Regions from separate parts of the Paenibacillus sp. FSL E2-0177 genome, predicted to be linked through region 2. Evidence: predicted binding sites of a transcription regulator. Region 2 holds the regulator's gene; each other region holds the start of a gene.
The links. The regulator Rex, encoded in region 2, represses fermentation and respiration genes when NADH is low (regulators of the CRP and FNR family bind a similar motif). The targets are predictions, from matches to a motif close to TTGTGAAATATTTCACAA.
Positions count from the first base shown of each region.

Region 1 (4,947 bases), 2.3 Mb from region 2:
TTTCCATGATTGAAGTGGATGAAGCTATTGACCGTGTTATCGTAGGTACTGAGAAACGCAGCCGTGTGATCAGTGACCGCGAGAAACGTATTGTAGCTTATCATGAAGCAGGCCATACTATTGCAGGTTACTTCCTTGAGCACGCCGATATGGTGCATAAAGTTACTATTATCCCACGCGGACGTGCAGGCGGATATGTTATTATGCTTCCGAAGGAAGATCGGATGATCGTTACCAAGCAGGAGCTTTTGGATAAGGTTACTGGATTACTTGGTGGACGTGTTGCTGAAGAATTGTTTATTGGTGAGATCGGTACGGGTGCATACAGTGACTTCCAACAGGCTACGCGCATCGTGCGTGCCATGATTATGGAGTACGGTATGAGCGATAAGCTTGGACCTATGCAGTTCGGATCTTCTCAAGGTCAAGTATTCTTGGGTCGTGATATTGGGCATGAACAGAATTACAGTGACTCCATTGCTTATGAGATTGATCAGGAAATGCAGAACTTTATTACTTCGAGTTACGAACGTTGTAAAGATCTGTTGATCAAACACTCCAAAGAAATGCACTTGATTGCCAATACATTACTTGAGAAAGAAACACTTGAGCTTGATCAGATCACACAACTGATTGAACAAGGATTCCTTTCCGAGGATGGTAAACCAGAGGGTGGCGAAGGTGTTGCCCATGAAGTTGGCGAGCCTGTCATCGACAATATCGGTGATGTGCGAGTTCGCATTCAAGGCAAGCCTGAGGATGAACAGTCCACACTTCCTGACCTGTCGAAGGATATCCCGAATAACCCTGATTCTGAGGGTAATGACGGTTCCGGTGATGACAACAAAGGTGGGGGCACTAGCCTTACCTAATTGGGTCCACCATTCATATGATGTAAATTTATCCGGAGAACGTAACTGTTCTCCGGATTTTTTATTTTAATTTTTAAGGGATTCTATGCCTTAAAGCCTGTCCAGTTACATTGACAGAGGCTGGAACGTTGTGTACATTAGTGATTAATATTACTTACTATTTATATCAGCATGTTCATTTTTTCACCATGATGGCGCATGCCATTTGATAACATCATGTCGGCGAAAAGCCGCGAGGATTTAAGGGGGAGAACAATCGGTGGAAGCTCTGGCGCTTGAGCGCAAGCAGGAACAGAATCGAGAACTTCGTATACGTCTTGAACAGCTTAAAAAGGAACGAAACGCAATCATTTTAGCTCATTATTATCAACGTGATGAAATTCAGGAGGTTGCCGATTTCCGGGGCGACTCTTTTTTACTCGCTCAGAAGGCTGCAGAGACAGATGCAGAAGTTATTGTATTCTGCGGTGTTCATTTCATGGGGGAAAGTGCAAAAATTCTAGCCCCGAACAAAACCGTCCTTATTCCTGATGAACGTGCAGGCTGTCCAATGGCAGATATGGTCAATGTAGACGGTTTGCGTAAGCTAAAAGCTCAACATCCAAATGCTAAAGTAGTCACTTATATCAACTCGTCCGCCGAGATTAAAGCAGAAACCGATATTTGTTGTACCTCTGCTAATGCTGTGAAAGTAATCGAATCCCTTGACGCCGAAGAGATTATTTGGGTCCCAGATAAGAATCTTGGTCAATATGTACAAGATCAGACGGGCAAGAAGCTGATTATTTGGGAAGGCTATTGCAACACTCACGACATGTTGACCGTCAAAGATGTAGTAGAAATGAGAGCAAAATATCCAGATGCGGAATTTGTAGTTCATCCAGAGTGTCGTCCTGAAGTAGTCGCCATGGGTGACTATGTAGGCAGCACTACATCAATTCTGGAGTATTGCCGGAAATCGGATCGTAAGCAATTTATCGTTGGAACGGAAGATGGTACCGGATATCAGCTTCGTAAGGATAGTCCAGATAAAGAATTCCATTTTGCTACCAAATTTCTTGTTTGTCCTAATATGAAAGTTAATAATCTAAAAAAACTGGTGAAATGCCTGGAGACGATGAAGCCACAAATCTATGTACCGCCTGCTGTCGCCGACAAAGCCAGAACATCCCTAGAGCGCATGCTACAAGTCCGGTAGCATGCGCTACTCTTTCGTTGAAACAGGTGAAAAGCGGTCATGATTCCACAATATTTGGTTGATTTTGATCTTCGGGATATTCCTACGGTAAAGACAGATTGTATTGTTATTGGTTCAGGGATTGCCGGGTTATTCACAGCTATTAAAGCCAGTGAAGATCGGCGTGTCATAATGATCACAAAGAAATCAGTAATGGAAAGTAATACTCGCTATGCACAGGGGGGGATCGCAGCTGTTATAGCTGAGGATGATTCCCCTGCTTACCACCGGCAGGATACCTTAATGGCCGGAGCAGGTCTTTGCTCCTCAACAGCTGTCGATGCACTTGTTAATGAAGGGCCGGAAGGCGTTCATGAGTTAATTCGCTTAGGAACTCTGTTTGATAAGGAAGATGGGGTACTGGCTTTGACTCAGGAAGGTGCGCACAGCCATCGCCGTATTTTACATGCTAATGGGGATGCTACAGGTTATGAGATTGTTCGTGCATTGGCGGAACAGGTAGCCGAACATGAGAATATTGAGGTCTGGGATGATCATTATGTTATCGATCTCATCACTGAAGGTGGAGAATGTGTAGGCGCATTATTGCAACGGCCCGGTGGTGGAAGGTTGTTCCTGCAAGGGGATGCGACCATTCTGTGCTCTGGTGGAGCAGGACAATTATATCGATACACTACCAACCCAGAAGTAGCTACAGGAGATGGAGTAGCAATCGCCTATCGCGCTGGGGCTCATATACGAGATATGGAATTTATTCAATTTCATCCTACAGCACTTAGTTACCCGGGAGCTCCTAGATTTTTAATCTCCGAAGCTGTGCGTGGGGAAGGAGCAGTCTTGCGCAATATTAATGGAGAACGGTTCATGGAACGTTATCATGACCTGCTTGAGCTGGCTCCGCGGGATATTGTAGCACGAGCTATTGTAAGTGAAATGGAACATACTAAATCAACGTTCGTTTATTTGGATATTACACATGAATCTCCAGAGATGGTGAAGCATCGGTTTCCCACAATATATGAGACATGTATGGGCTATGGACTGGATATTACAAGTGATTGGATTCCAGTGGCTCCCGCTGCGCATTATATGATGGGGGGGATTAAGACCGATCTGAATGGAGAGAGCACCATCCCACGTCTGTTTGCTTGCGGAGAGGTTTCCTCCACAGGCCTGCATGGCGCTAACCGTTTAGCTAGTAATTCATTATCTGAGGCCATTGTATTCGGACAGCGTATTATTGATCGAATTCATGAGCTTTCCCCGCTGGACCGTGATGTTTTATCGGTTAACAGTAACGAGGGACGTGTAGATTCGCCAACTCAAGCTATTGTGGAACGTCGTTTGAAGCTACAGAAGGTAATGGTTCGATATGCCGGACTACGTCGTAACGAAGAGATGTTACTTAAAGGACTAGATGAATTAAAACGACAGCTGCCAATCTTTGGATCAGCATTGTCCAAACGTGAGGAATATGAATTTGCTAATATGCTGACCTGCTGTTTGCTTGTGACAGAGTCCGCTCTGGCACGGGAAGAGAGCCGTGGGGCGCATTACCGTGAGGATTATCCGCAGCGGGATGATGATCAGTGGCGTAAGCACCTGCTTCAAATTCGCGAACTGGGAATAGTGGAGGAATTAAGCGATGATGTTTAATGGTTACAATGAAGAACTAGTACAATCCATCAAGGCTTGGTTGCGGGAAGATGTTGGTTCCGGAGATGTAACCACGCAGATGACGATTCCAGTGGGCCATGAGTCCAAAGGGATTATTCATGCCAAGGAAGACGGTATAATTTGTGGCATTCCAATTGCAGAGCTGGTCTTTGAAATTGTGGATCCGGCACTTAGTTTTACAGCTCTTGTCGAAGAAGGCCAAGTTGTAACTAAAGGGACAGTAATTATTGAGGTTGAGGGCAGCACACATGCGATTCTAACAGGTGAGCGGCTTGCGCTTAACTTGATGCAGCGTCTTTCGGGTGTGGCATCACGTACAGCTTCTTTCGTGCAGGTGCTGGAGGGATTACCGACTCGTCTAGTGGACACACGTAAGACTACACCAGGTCACCGGATGCTAGAGAAATATGCTGTTCGTATTGGTGGAGGCTTTAATCACCGTTTTGGGTTATATGATGCAGTTATGATCAAGGATAATCATATCAAAGGCGCGGGTGGTATTCGGCAGGCTGTAGGTCGTGCCCGGAAGAACATCCCGCATACGATGAGCATCGAAGTGGAGACCGAGAATTTAGAGCAAGTCGAAGAGGCGCTGGCAGCAGGTGCTGATATTATAATGCTCGATAACATGTCTAACGATATGATGAAGCAAGCCGTGGCTAGGATTAAATCGAAAGCTCCGCATGTTAAGACAGAGGCTTCTGGCAATGTATCGTTAGAAACCTTACGCGGGATTGCTGAAACGGGTGTGGATGTGATTTCTGTCGGGCGCCTTACGTACTCCTTCTCCAGTCTGGATATCAGTCTAGACCTTAATGCCAAGAAGGAAGGGCCTTTGTCATGATGCTTGCTGTCGATATCGGTAATACCAATATTGTTCTCGGTGTATATAGAAAACGCGAATTGCTGCATCATTTTCGGCTAAGTACTGCGCGTCAATCGACCGTGGATGAATATGGAGTAATGATACACAATCTTTTTCACATGTCAGGTATATCTGTCAAAGACGTTGAAGGTGTAATTATATCTTCGGTTGTTCCGCCACTAGTTAAGACTATTGAGGATATGTGTATTAAATATATAGGCAAAGACCCATTGATTGTTGGACCAGGGATTAAGACGGGGCTTAACTTACGTTATGAGAATCCGCGTGAAATTGGCGCAGACCGGATTGTTAATGCAGTTGCTGCGATTGAACAA
Region 1 is NZ_CP150307.1:73,781-78,727, forward strand. It holds gene ftsH (ATP-dependent zinc metalloprotease FtsH) at 1-872, shown strand, start outside; gene nadA (quinolinate synthase NadA) at 1,132-2,070, shown strand; gene nadB (L-aspartate oxidase) at 2,110-3,726, shown strand; gene nadC (carboxylating nicotinate-nucleotide diphosphorylase) at 3,716-4,591, shown strand; gene MHI25_RS00360 (type III pantothenate kinase) at 4,588-4,947, shown strand, end outside.
Region 1: the regulator Rex is predicted to act here: its motif matches at 1,044-1,061, upstream of nadA (quinolinate synthase NadA).

Region 2 (4,947 bases):
TGGAGCGGAGTCATCGATCGGATCTACCCGGATCTGCTTACCGTCAAAGAAACCTGGGATGCACTCAGCGACAAGCTGTTCAGCCTATTGCCGGAACGCAGTGATGCAGGGGCAGGAGAAGCGGGACAACTGGTTATGCGGTTGCTTCCCGCCCGTAAGCCGAAGGATTGGGATGAATTGGTTGCGCTAGAGAACACTATGAATCTGACGTTAAGCGACATCATCCGTAAGGGTGATAAAATGCTTAACGAGATGCGTGACCAGGAAAGCCAATCCTCAGCAGACAGCCTTGTTACTGATATTAGCGGTTTATTTAAAGATTTGGCTTCCATACGTGAGCAAGTAAGATTCTTTATGGGGCTGAATGACGATAATGTAGTATATTGGCTGGAGGCAAATGGAAATTACCGCAGCAAATCACTACAGCTGTATGCCGTCCCTGTGGATGTTAGCAGCCAGCTTAAAGAGTTGTTCTTCGATAAGAAAAAAAGCATCGTGCTTACCTCGGCGACGCTATCTGTAGATAAATCTTTTCAATTTATGATTGATAATCTCGGACTTAACGAAGCTGTAGAAGAGGGACGTCTAATGACCTCACTCCTTCCATCTCCCTTTAAGTATCGCGAGCAGGCACTGCTAGTTATACCGCGTGATTTTCCTAGTGTGAAGGGGAGTGTGGGCGATGCTCGATTTGTCGATACACTCGTACAGTCATTATCGGAAGCTGCTAAAACAACACGTGGGCGGATGCTGGTTCTGTTTACTTCTTATAAAATGCTGCGTCAGGTATATGATCCGCTTAAAGAGGCTTTGGCCTCACAAGAGATTACGGTGCTTGGTCAAGGCGTGGAAGGTGGCAGCCGGAGCAAGCTGATCCGCCGCTTTCAGGACAGTGCAGCATCCGTATTGCTGGGGACGAGCAGCTTCTGGGAAGGTGTAGATATTCCAGGTGAAGCACTGACTTGCCTGGCCATCGTGAGACTTCCGTTTCAACCACCGAATCACCCGTTGGCGGAAGCGAAGTCGGAGTTATTGCAGGCCCAGAAGAAGAATCCGTTCATGAAATTATCTGTTCCTCAAGCGGTTATTCGTTTTAAGCAGGGATTCGGAAGACTGGTTCGCACGGCGCAGGATCGCGGAATAGTTATTGTTTATGATACAAGGGTTATTGAATCTCATTACGGGAAGTATTTCCTTTATTCATTGCCTGGTCCCAAAATGGAGCATATGCTTACTGATCAAATGGTCCCTCGCATAGCGGAATGGCTAGAGGATGGCGGCGCTTCTTAAAACGCTCGTCTTCAGTTTAGCTCCTCCTTATCCTTAAGGGCGGTGTGTTACAGTACCGTCCTTAATAAGGAGAGGTAGACGTTTGAATATGGATTTTCACAAGAACATTACTATTTTTAGGAGGAAAAATATGAAATCGGATAAAATATCAGAAGCCGTTGTTCGCAGACTGCCTGTGTACTTGCGTTTTTTGAATGATCTCCAGAATCGCGAAATATTAACAGTTTCCTCTCAGGAACTTGGACAAAAGCTTGATCTTAATCCCGCACAGATTCGTAAGGATTTAGCATATTTTGGTGACTTCGGCAGAAAAGGTATCGGCTATGATGTAACGTATCTTATTGAGAAAATCCGTCATATCCTGAAGCTGGATCAACAGCTTAATGTAGCTTTAGTTGGAGCAGGTAATCTCGGACATGCCTTGTCTAATTACAATGCATATCTCAAAGATACTATGAAAATCACGGCTATATTTGATTCGTACGCTCCTAAGGTTGGACGTAAGATCAACTCCCTTACTGTGCAACCGATGGATGAACTAGGCAGCACAATTCGTGAGCAAGGTATTCGCATTGCCATTATTACCGTACCTGATTCAGAAGCTCAAAATGTAGCAGATATTCTCATTTCTTCTGGGATTGAAGCGATTTTGAACTTTGCCCCTGTGATTCTGAAGACACCACCGAATATCCGGGTGCATGCAGCTGATTTTACAACTGATCTGCAAAGTCTTGCTTATTACTTGCGGGATGGAAAGGAAGAAAGCGAACATGAACAACAATAAAACGATAATTAAGGGCGGGTATTTTCTGACTCCGGGAACGGATGAGCCGGTTCTGAGTGGATATATGACTATTGAAGATGATTTAATCACTTACATAGGAAAAGAAGAGCCTCAGATGGAAGCTGGAGTGCAAGTGGTTGATGGCAGCCGTCTGCTGTTCATGCCTGGACTTGTAAACACACATGGTCATGCGGCGATGTCTTTGCTGCGTGGATATGGAGATGATTTAGCGCTACAAGTGTGGCTTCAGGAGAAGATGTGGCCGATGGAGGAAAAGTTCACCGGTGATGATGTATACTGGGGAACCTCCTTATCTGTATTGGAAATGCTGAAGGGTGGAACTACGACCTTCCTCGATATGTATGATCATATGGACCGAGTAGCCGAGGTAGCTGAGTTATCAGGTATCCGTTCCGTATTGATGCGTGGTGTGATCGGCTTATGTCCAGAGGATGTACAGAATCACAAGCTTGCGGAAGCGATTTCTTTTGCCCGTAACTGGCATGGAAAGGCTGAAGGTAGAATTACTACTATGATCTCGCCGCACGCCCCTTATACTTGCCCTCCGGACTTCCTGGTTAAGTTCGTGCAGGCAGCGCATGATCTGGATTTACCGATGCATACGCATATGTCCGAAACGAAACGTGAAGTGGAACAAAATGTGGCGGATTACGGGTTGCGTCCTGTAGCTCACTTAGAGAAGCTTGGAATGTTCACACGTCCCTCGATAGTTGCACATGGTGTTCATTTAAATGATGAAGAGATTGAGATCTTGGCTCGCCATAATGTGGGTGTATCTCATAATCCGGGCAGTAATTTGAAGCTGGCTAGCGGAGTGGCTCGGGTTACTGATCTTCTAAAAGCTGGTGTGAAGGTGTCTCTTGGCACGGATGGCGCGGCAAGCAACAATAACTTGGATATGTTTGAAGAGATGCGGCTTGCAGCTCTCATTCATAAGGGTGTCAGCGGTGATCCAACGGCTGTTCCAGCTCCAGAGGCTCTGCGTATGGCTACAGAATATGGCGCGCAGTCCATCTTTTTAAATAATGTAGGCAGACTTGCTGTAGGGATGAAAGCAGATTTCATTGCTATTGATATCGATCAGCCACATTTGCTGCCACACACAGATCTGTTGTCTCATGCAGTTTACTCTGCTAGCGCTAAGGATGTTGAGCATGTGTGGGTGAATGGTAAACAGGTCATCAAGCATGGACAATGCTTAACCCTGGATGAGGAAGCTATCCGGCGTAAAGCGCAAGAAGCCTTCGAAGGTTTATTGAAGCGTTAAGTCTGGAGAATAACGAATAAATAATAGGCTGCGACTTTTTGCTTTTAGCAAAAGTTGCGGCCTTTTGTGTATTTTTAAGGCTGGGAAAGCTAGAAAATTATGAAATTTTGGATAAACGCGCGGGTGTGTTATATAATCAAAAAAGATATATTACTAGAAAGGGAGCTGTACCTTGAAGAAAAGGAAAAAATGGATCCTCCTGGGGTCAGTTCTGATTCTGCTCCTGGGGTTTGGACTTATCCAGTTCTATGCCTATATTATGAAAGATCAATGGAACGAGCGTGATATCGCTAAGGATGTTGCCAAAACCAGAGCGGGTCTAACAGAGGTAACCAAAGCACAAAAATCGGTTTGGGATGAAAATGCAGTGTACTGGGTATTAACTGGGAAAAATGAAGCCGGGACTGCTCTTATGGTCTGGGTCCGCTTTACGGTAGATGGAAAATTTGCTGAAGGCGACGACGCAGTGTTTGCTGAGGAACTAAGTAAAGGAACCTCGGAAGCCCAAATACGCGGCATTATCAAAGCTGATCTTCCGGACATAACGATTGAACGCTTGCTGCCGGGAGTATATAACGGAGAGTATGCTTGGCAGCTTTTTTATAATCAGAGCGGTCGGTATTATTATCAATTTTATCGCTTTTCGGATGGGTCCCGAATGGGCGAAGGTTACAGTTTACCTAAAAGTTAAGCTGAACATAAGGAAATTAAGGGTGGCATAGTAAACAAGCGAACTTATTATAAGTTCGCTTGTTTACATTTATTTGATGTACAAAAGTGATATACTAAGTGATATACTGAATGGGTAGTTATCACCGAATATTCTCTTAAATTCACATACGAAAATAGGCCGATTGATTAAAAATCAAGGCCAGTTTTGTCGAAAGTGAGGAATTTATTTGGTATTGATGGAAATATTTAAAAAATTAAATTTTAAATATATTCACATTTATTTTGAAATTAGTATATACACCTGTGATATACTACTACTTGTAATTAGAACAGCAATAAGAGACTTCAGTCTCTCTGATGAGCTCTCAAGTAGCTATAAATTATTATAATGAGCTTTATATTTTGTCATCTTTGAGAGGAGGACGTTTCTTGAAATTACGTCTTGTACCTGTGCTGATAACGTCTCTACTGTCGGCTACTCTATTGTTTGGTGGCTTCTTTTTGTATCGTCAGTTTGCAATGCAGGAACCACTTCAGAAGATTGTATCTCAATATGAGGGCGTCAATAATTCTCATATCAGTATTAACCGCAATGAGGTCACTTTGAAACTTGATCTCCAGCCAGGCACGAAATTACGTGAACTGGTTCAGTACGTCTCCCAAGAAGGAAAATCGATGATTGATGGACGTACACTAAAACTTGATGTAGAACAGAACTCCAGTGAACTGCTGGATGAATACTGGGATAAAGCGATGTTCTCTGTAGCCGAAGCTATGGAGAGCCGTAAATATACACTTATACCCACAGAACTTGATGGACTCAAAGCGCAATATCCACAATATAAAAATGTGATAGCCTCAACAGAAATTGATGACAATAATGTCTATGTAAGCTTGAGTAATGGAAAAGAAA
Region 2 is NZ_CP150307.1:4,714,070-4,719,016, reverse strand. It holds gene dinG (ATP-dependent DNA helicase DinG) at 1-1,290, shown strand, start outside; gene MHI25_RS21040 (redox-sensing transcriptional repressor Rex) at 1,421-2,074, shown strand; gene MHI25_RS21035 (amidohydrolase) at 2,061-3,362, shown strand; gene MHI25_RS21030 (DUF5590 domain-containing protein) at 3,535-4,053, shown strand; gene MHI25_RS21025 (hypothetical protein) at 4,464-4,947, shown strand, end outside.

Region 3 (4,947 bases), 300 kb from region 2:
AGAAAAGTGACCATCAAAATTCACTATCCAACCCCTGACCTAACCGAAGTTAGAGCACAGGAAGATGACAAGATCAAACGTTTCCAAGAGGAGTATCCGAATGTTGAAATCGTCAAAGACGATTGGCAGTACAATGTAAGTGAAATCGGCATCAAAATGGCAGCGAATGAAGCTCCAACCTTCTTTAACACTTACGCTACAGAAGCAAAATTCCTAGTTGAAAAAGGCTGGGTAGCTGACATTACGGATCTGTGGAATAAATACGAATTTAAGGATCAAATTAACCCGGTTCTCCAAAACCAATTTATCATTGACGGAAAAGTATTCGGCGTAACTCAAAAGGGTTATGTAACAACCACAATGATCAACAAAAAAATGCTGGATGAAAAAGGCGTTGCTGTTCCATCTATGGATTGGACTTGGGATGATATGCTGAATACCGCGAAAGGCGTAGCTGATACCAAAAAAGGGATTTCCGGTATTGCTCCAATGGGTAAAGGGAATGAAGCAGGCTGGAACTGGACCAACTTCCTGTTCGAAGCTGGCGGTGAAATTCAGAAGATTGAAGGCGGTAAGGTTGTAGCTACTTTTAATTCTGAGGCTGGGATTAAAGCGCTGGATTTCTACAAGAAACTTAGATGGGAAGCAAACGCGATTCCTCAGGATTGGGCACTGGGCTGGGGTGATGCTGTAGGCGCATTCCAACAAAGTCGTACAGCAATGGTAATGGCTGGATCTGACGGTGTTATTGAGCAAGCGTTGAATCAAGGCGGTCTGAAACCAGAAGATGTACTTACGTATCCAATGCCTGCGATGGAAAAAGGCGGAAAACACACTGGGGTACTTGGTGGTGACTACCTTGTAATCAATCCAAATGCAACACCAGACGAGCAAGAAATGGCATTCCGTTATATTACATTTGATTACTTCTCCGATAAAGGTCTAGAAGCACTGGATGCGGTTCTGCAACAACGTACAACGGATGGCAAATACTTTATTCCGCCGCTCTTAGATTACTATTCTGCAGATTCTGATTTCGGCAAGAAAACAAAAGCTGTGTATGATAAATATACAAATGTATATCAATACAGCCCTGATATTTTAGGCTTGCTGGACGGTAAACCGGAAGCGCAATACAATACACAGGACTACTATGCAACCATGTCCAATGTAATACAAGAGCTGTTCTCCAAAAAAGGAACAGATTCCAAGACACAGCTTGAAGCTGCTGCCAAAACAGTGCAAGAGAAATTCTTCGATACAATTAAAGTAGAATAGGCAAGGAAGAACAGAACCGGCTCCTTTAGGAGTCGGTTTTTTTATGTTTATATTATTGATATTTTTATAAATCAACACGACGGATGGCTTCCGACTATTTTTTAGAGGGTCATGAGAAAAATAGAGTGTCAACAAAATTAGATTTGCATTTTTAAAATATTTTTGCGAGCGGAAAGGTAGAAAATGGGTATCGGTTCTTGTCTTTTTAAACATAAACTTTAGATTTAAGGGATAATACAGCATAAATAATGGTAAAAAACCTATAATATGATCGAATGAAAGCGCTTTGAAAACAAATCAAAAAAACTTTATACTTTGTGAAAGATTTCACTATACAAGGTGGAAATGATGTGATAAGATAAATGTGTAGAGAAAAACAACCTAAAAATTGACAGGAGGACGAGGGAGATGGCAGTTAAGAACGAAGTCGCCGCCCAAGTTAAACAAACTACCGCTGAAGAGTATATTCAGACTTTGGTGGATAAAGCGAAAAAAGCACATGAGGCATTCATGGCGCTGGATCAAGAGCAAGTTGACACAATCGTTCATGCAATGGCGTTGGCTGGACTCGACAAACATATGTACCTCGCTAAATTGGCTGTAGAAGAAACTGGCCGCGGGGTTTACGAAGACAAAATTACTAAAAACATCTTCTCGACAGAATATATCTGGCACGGAATTAAATACGATAAAACAGTAGGCGTTATTGAAGACAATGCTTATGAAAGCTTCCAAAAAATTGCTGAGCCCGTCGGAATTGTAATGGGTATCACACCGGTAACCAACCCTACATCCACCACGATGTTTAAAGCGTTGATTTCGATTAAGACACGGAACCCTATTATATTCGGTTTCCACCCATCTGCGCAAGAGTGTAGTGCAGCAGCTGCTAGAATTCTTCATGATGCGGCTGTAAAAGCTGGCGCACCTGAGAACTGTATCCAATGGATTGAAATGCCAACGATGGACAAAACAAACGCTTTGATGAACAACCCTGACGTTGCACTTATTCTCGCAACAGGCGGTTCTGCAATGGTAAAAGCAGCTTATAGCTGTGGTAAACCAGCTCTTGGCGTAGGTCCTGGTAACGTACCTGCATTCATCGAAAAGAGCGCGGATATCGATCAAGCCGTAACGGACATCATTCTTTCCAAAACATTTGATAATGGTATGATCTGTGCTTCCGAGCAAGCTGTTATTATCGAAGAACCAATCTTCGATCAAGTGAAAAAGAAAATGATCGCTAATGGCTGCTACTTTGTTAACAAAGAAGAAGCTGCCAAACTTACTAGCGGCGCTATGAACGTTGATAAATGTGCGGTTAATCCAGCAATCGTTGGACAATCCGCAGTGAAAATTGCTGAAATGTGCGGCATTCAAGTTCCTGCCGGCACTAAGATTCTGGTAGCAGAACTTGAAGGTGTAGGCACTAAATATCCATTGTCCGCTGAAAAATTGAGTCCTGTGCTTGCTTGCTACAAAGTTAAAAACGCAGATCAAGGTATTGAACGCGCAGCACAAGTTGTTGAATTTGGTGGTATGGGCCATAGTTCGGCTATCCACTCCAACAACGAAGAAGTAATCATGAAGTTCTCTAACCGTCTGCAAACAGGACGTATTCTCGTTAACTCGCCTTCCACTCATGGTGCGATCGGCGATATCTATAACACTAACATCCCTTCGTTGACGCTGGGCTGCGGATCTTATGGTCGTAACTCCGTGTCGCAAAACGTTACAGCAATCAATTTGATCAACGTGAAAAGGGTGAATCGTCGTACCGTGAATATGCAATGGTTTAAAGTACCTGACAAGATCTATTTCGAAAAAGGCGCTACTCAGTACCTGACCAAAATGCCTGATATCACACGTGTCGCAATTATCACTGACCCAATGATGGTTAAGCTTGGATATGTTGAGAGAGTTGAACATTACCTGCGTCAACGCCAAACTCCTGTAGCGATCGAAGTGTTCTCGGAAGTTGAACCAGATCCATCGACAACTACAGTTGAAAAAGGTACAGCAATGATGAACAGATTCCAACCGGACTGCATCATCGCACTTGGTGGTGGTTCCCCAATGGATGCTGCAAAAGGAATGTGGTTATTCTATGAACATCCAGACGCAGACTTTAATGGTCTGAAACAAAAATTCATGGATATCCGTAAACGGGTTTACAAATTCCCTAAACTTGGAAACAAAGCTAAGTTTGTAGCGATTCCAACTACTTCGGGTACAGGTTCGGAAGTAACATCTTTCGCAGTTATTACCGATAAAACAACTGAACAACACACTAAATATCCTTTGGCTGACTACGAGCTAACTCCAGACGTAGCTATCATTGATCCAGAGTTCGTATATAGCTTGCCAAAAACTGCTGTAGCTGATACAGGTATGGACGTATTGACACATGCCATCGAAGCTTATGTATCTGTTATGGCGAGTGACTACACGGATGGTCTGGCAATTAAAGCAATCCAATTGGTATTCCAATACCTTGAAAAATCGGCTCTTGAAGGCGACAGAGTTGCCCGTGAAAAAATGCATAACGCATCAACACTTGCTGGTATGGCCTTTGCTAATGCTTTCCTGGGTATTAACCACAGCTTGGCGCATAAATGGGGCGGTCAATATCACACTGCTCACGGTCGTACTAATGCGATCCTTATGCCACACGTTATTCGTTACAATGCTAAGAAACCTACGAAGTTCGCTTCGTTCCCTAAATATTCACACTTCGTAGCTGACGAGCGTTATGCAGAAATCGCCCGTATTCTGGGATTGCCAGCTCGCACAACTGAAGAAGGTGTAACTAGCCTGATCAATGCTATTCGCGACATGAACAAAAAACTGGGTATCGAAGAATCCTTCCAACAATTGGGCTTTGATCCTAAGGATTTTGAATCCCATGTAGATTACTTGGCTGACCGTGCATTTGAAGATCAATGTACAACTGCCAATCCTAAGCTGCCGCTGGTATCTGAACTCGCAGATGTATATCGTAATGCTTTCTACGGAAGATTTGATAATTAATATTTGGTTAAGTAGATAATAGGATGGTTGTGGATTAGATATAAGTGACAAATATCACCGGAAAGGTGATATTTGTCACAGTCTATTTATAGAAAATAAACTAAAATGTTTATATAAACAACGGTCCCATATATGGAACAATGATTGTGAATTTTCGAACAACCATATTTTTCTTGGGATCACGAGACACGGGATCAACCTTCAAGCCCGCGATCTCTACAAATATAATATAAATATAGATGGAGGGATTTAGCATGTCGGTGATTGAAAAAGATGTACAAGAAGTGAAATCCGGTTGGAGAAGTTTTGCAAAAGGTAAATGGTCCAGAAAAGTTGACGTTAACAACTTTATCGCAAGCAACATTAAGCCTTATGAAGGAAACGAAGAATTCCTCGTAGGACCTACTAGTAACACAACTGAACTGTGGAAGATTATTTCCCAATTGAGCAAGGAAGAAAGAGAAAGAGGCGGCGTATGGGATGTTTCCCTAGATACTGTCTCCACAATCACTTCACATGCACCAGGCTACATTGACAAGGACAAGGAACAAATTGTAGGCGTACAGACTGATGCTCCTTTCAAACGTTCCATCCAGCCATTCGGCGGGATCAAGATGATGGTTGATGCTACGAAGGCTT
Region 3 is NZ_CP150307.1:5,019,038-5,023,984, reverse strand. It holds gene MHI25_RS22535 (extracellular solute-binding protein) at 1-1,278, shown strand, start outside; gene adhE (bifunctional acetaldehyde-CoA/alcohol dehydrogenase) at 1,687-4,308, shown strand; gene pflB (formate C-acetyltransferase) at 4,563-4,947, shown strand, end outside.
Region 3: the regulator Rex is predicted to act here: its motif matches at 1,594-1,611, upstream of adhE (bifunctional acetaldehyde-CoA/alcohol dehydrogenase).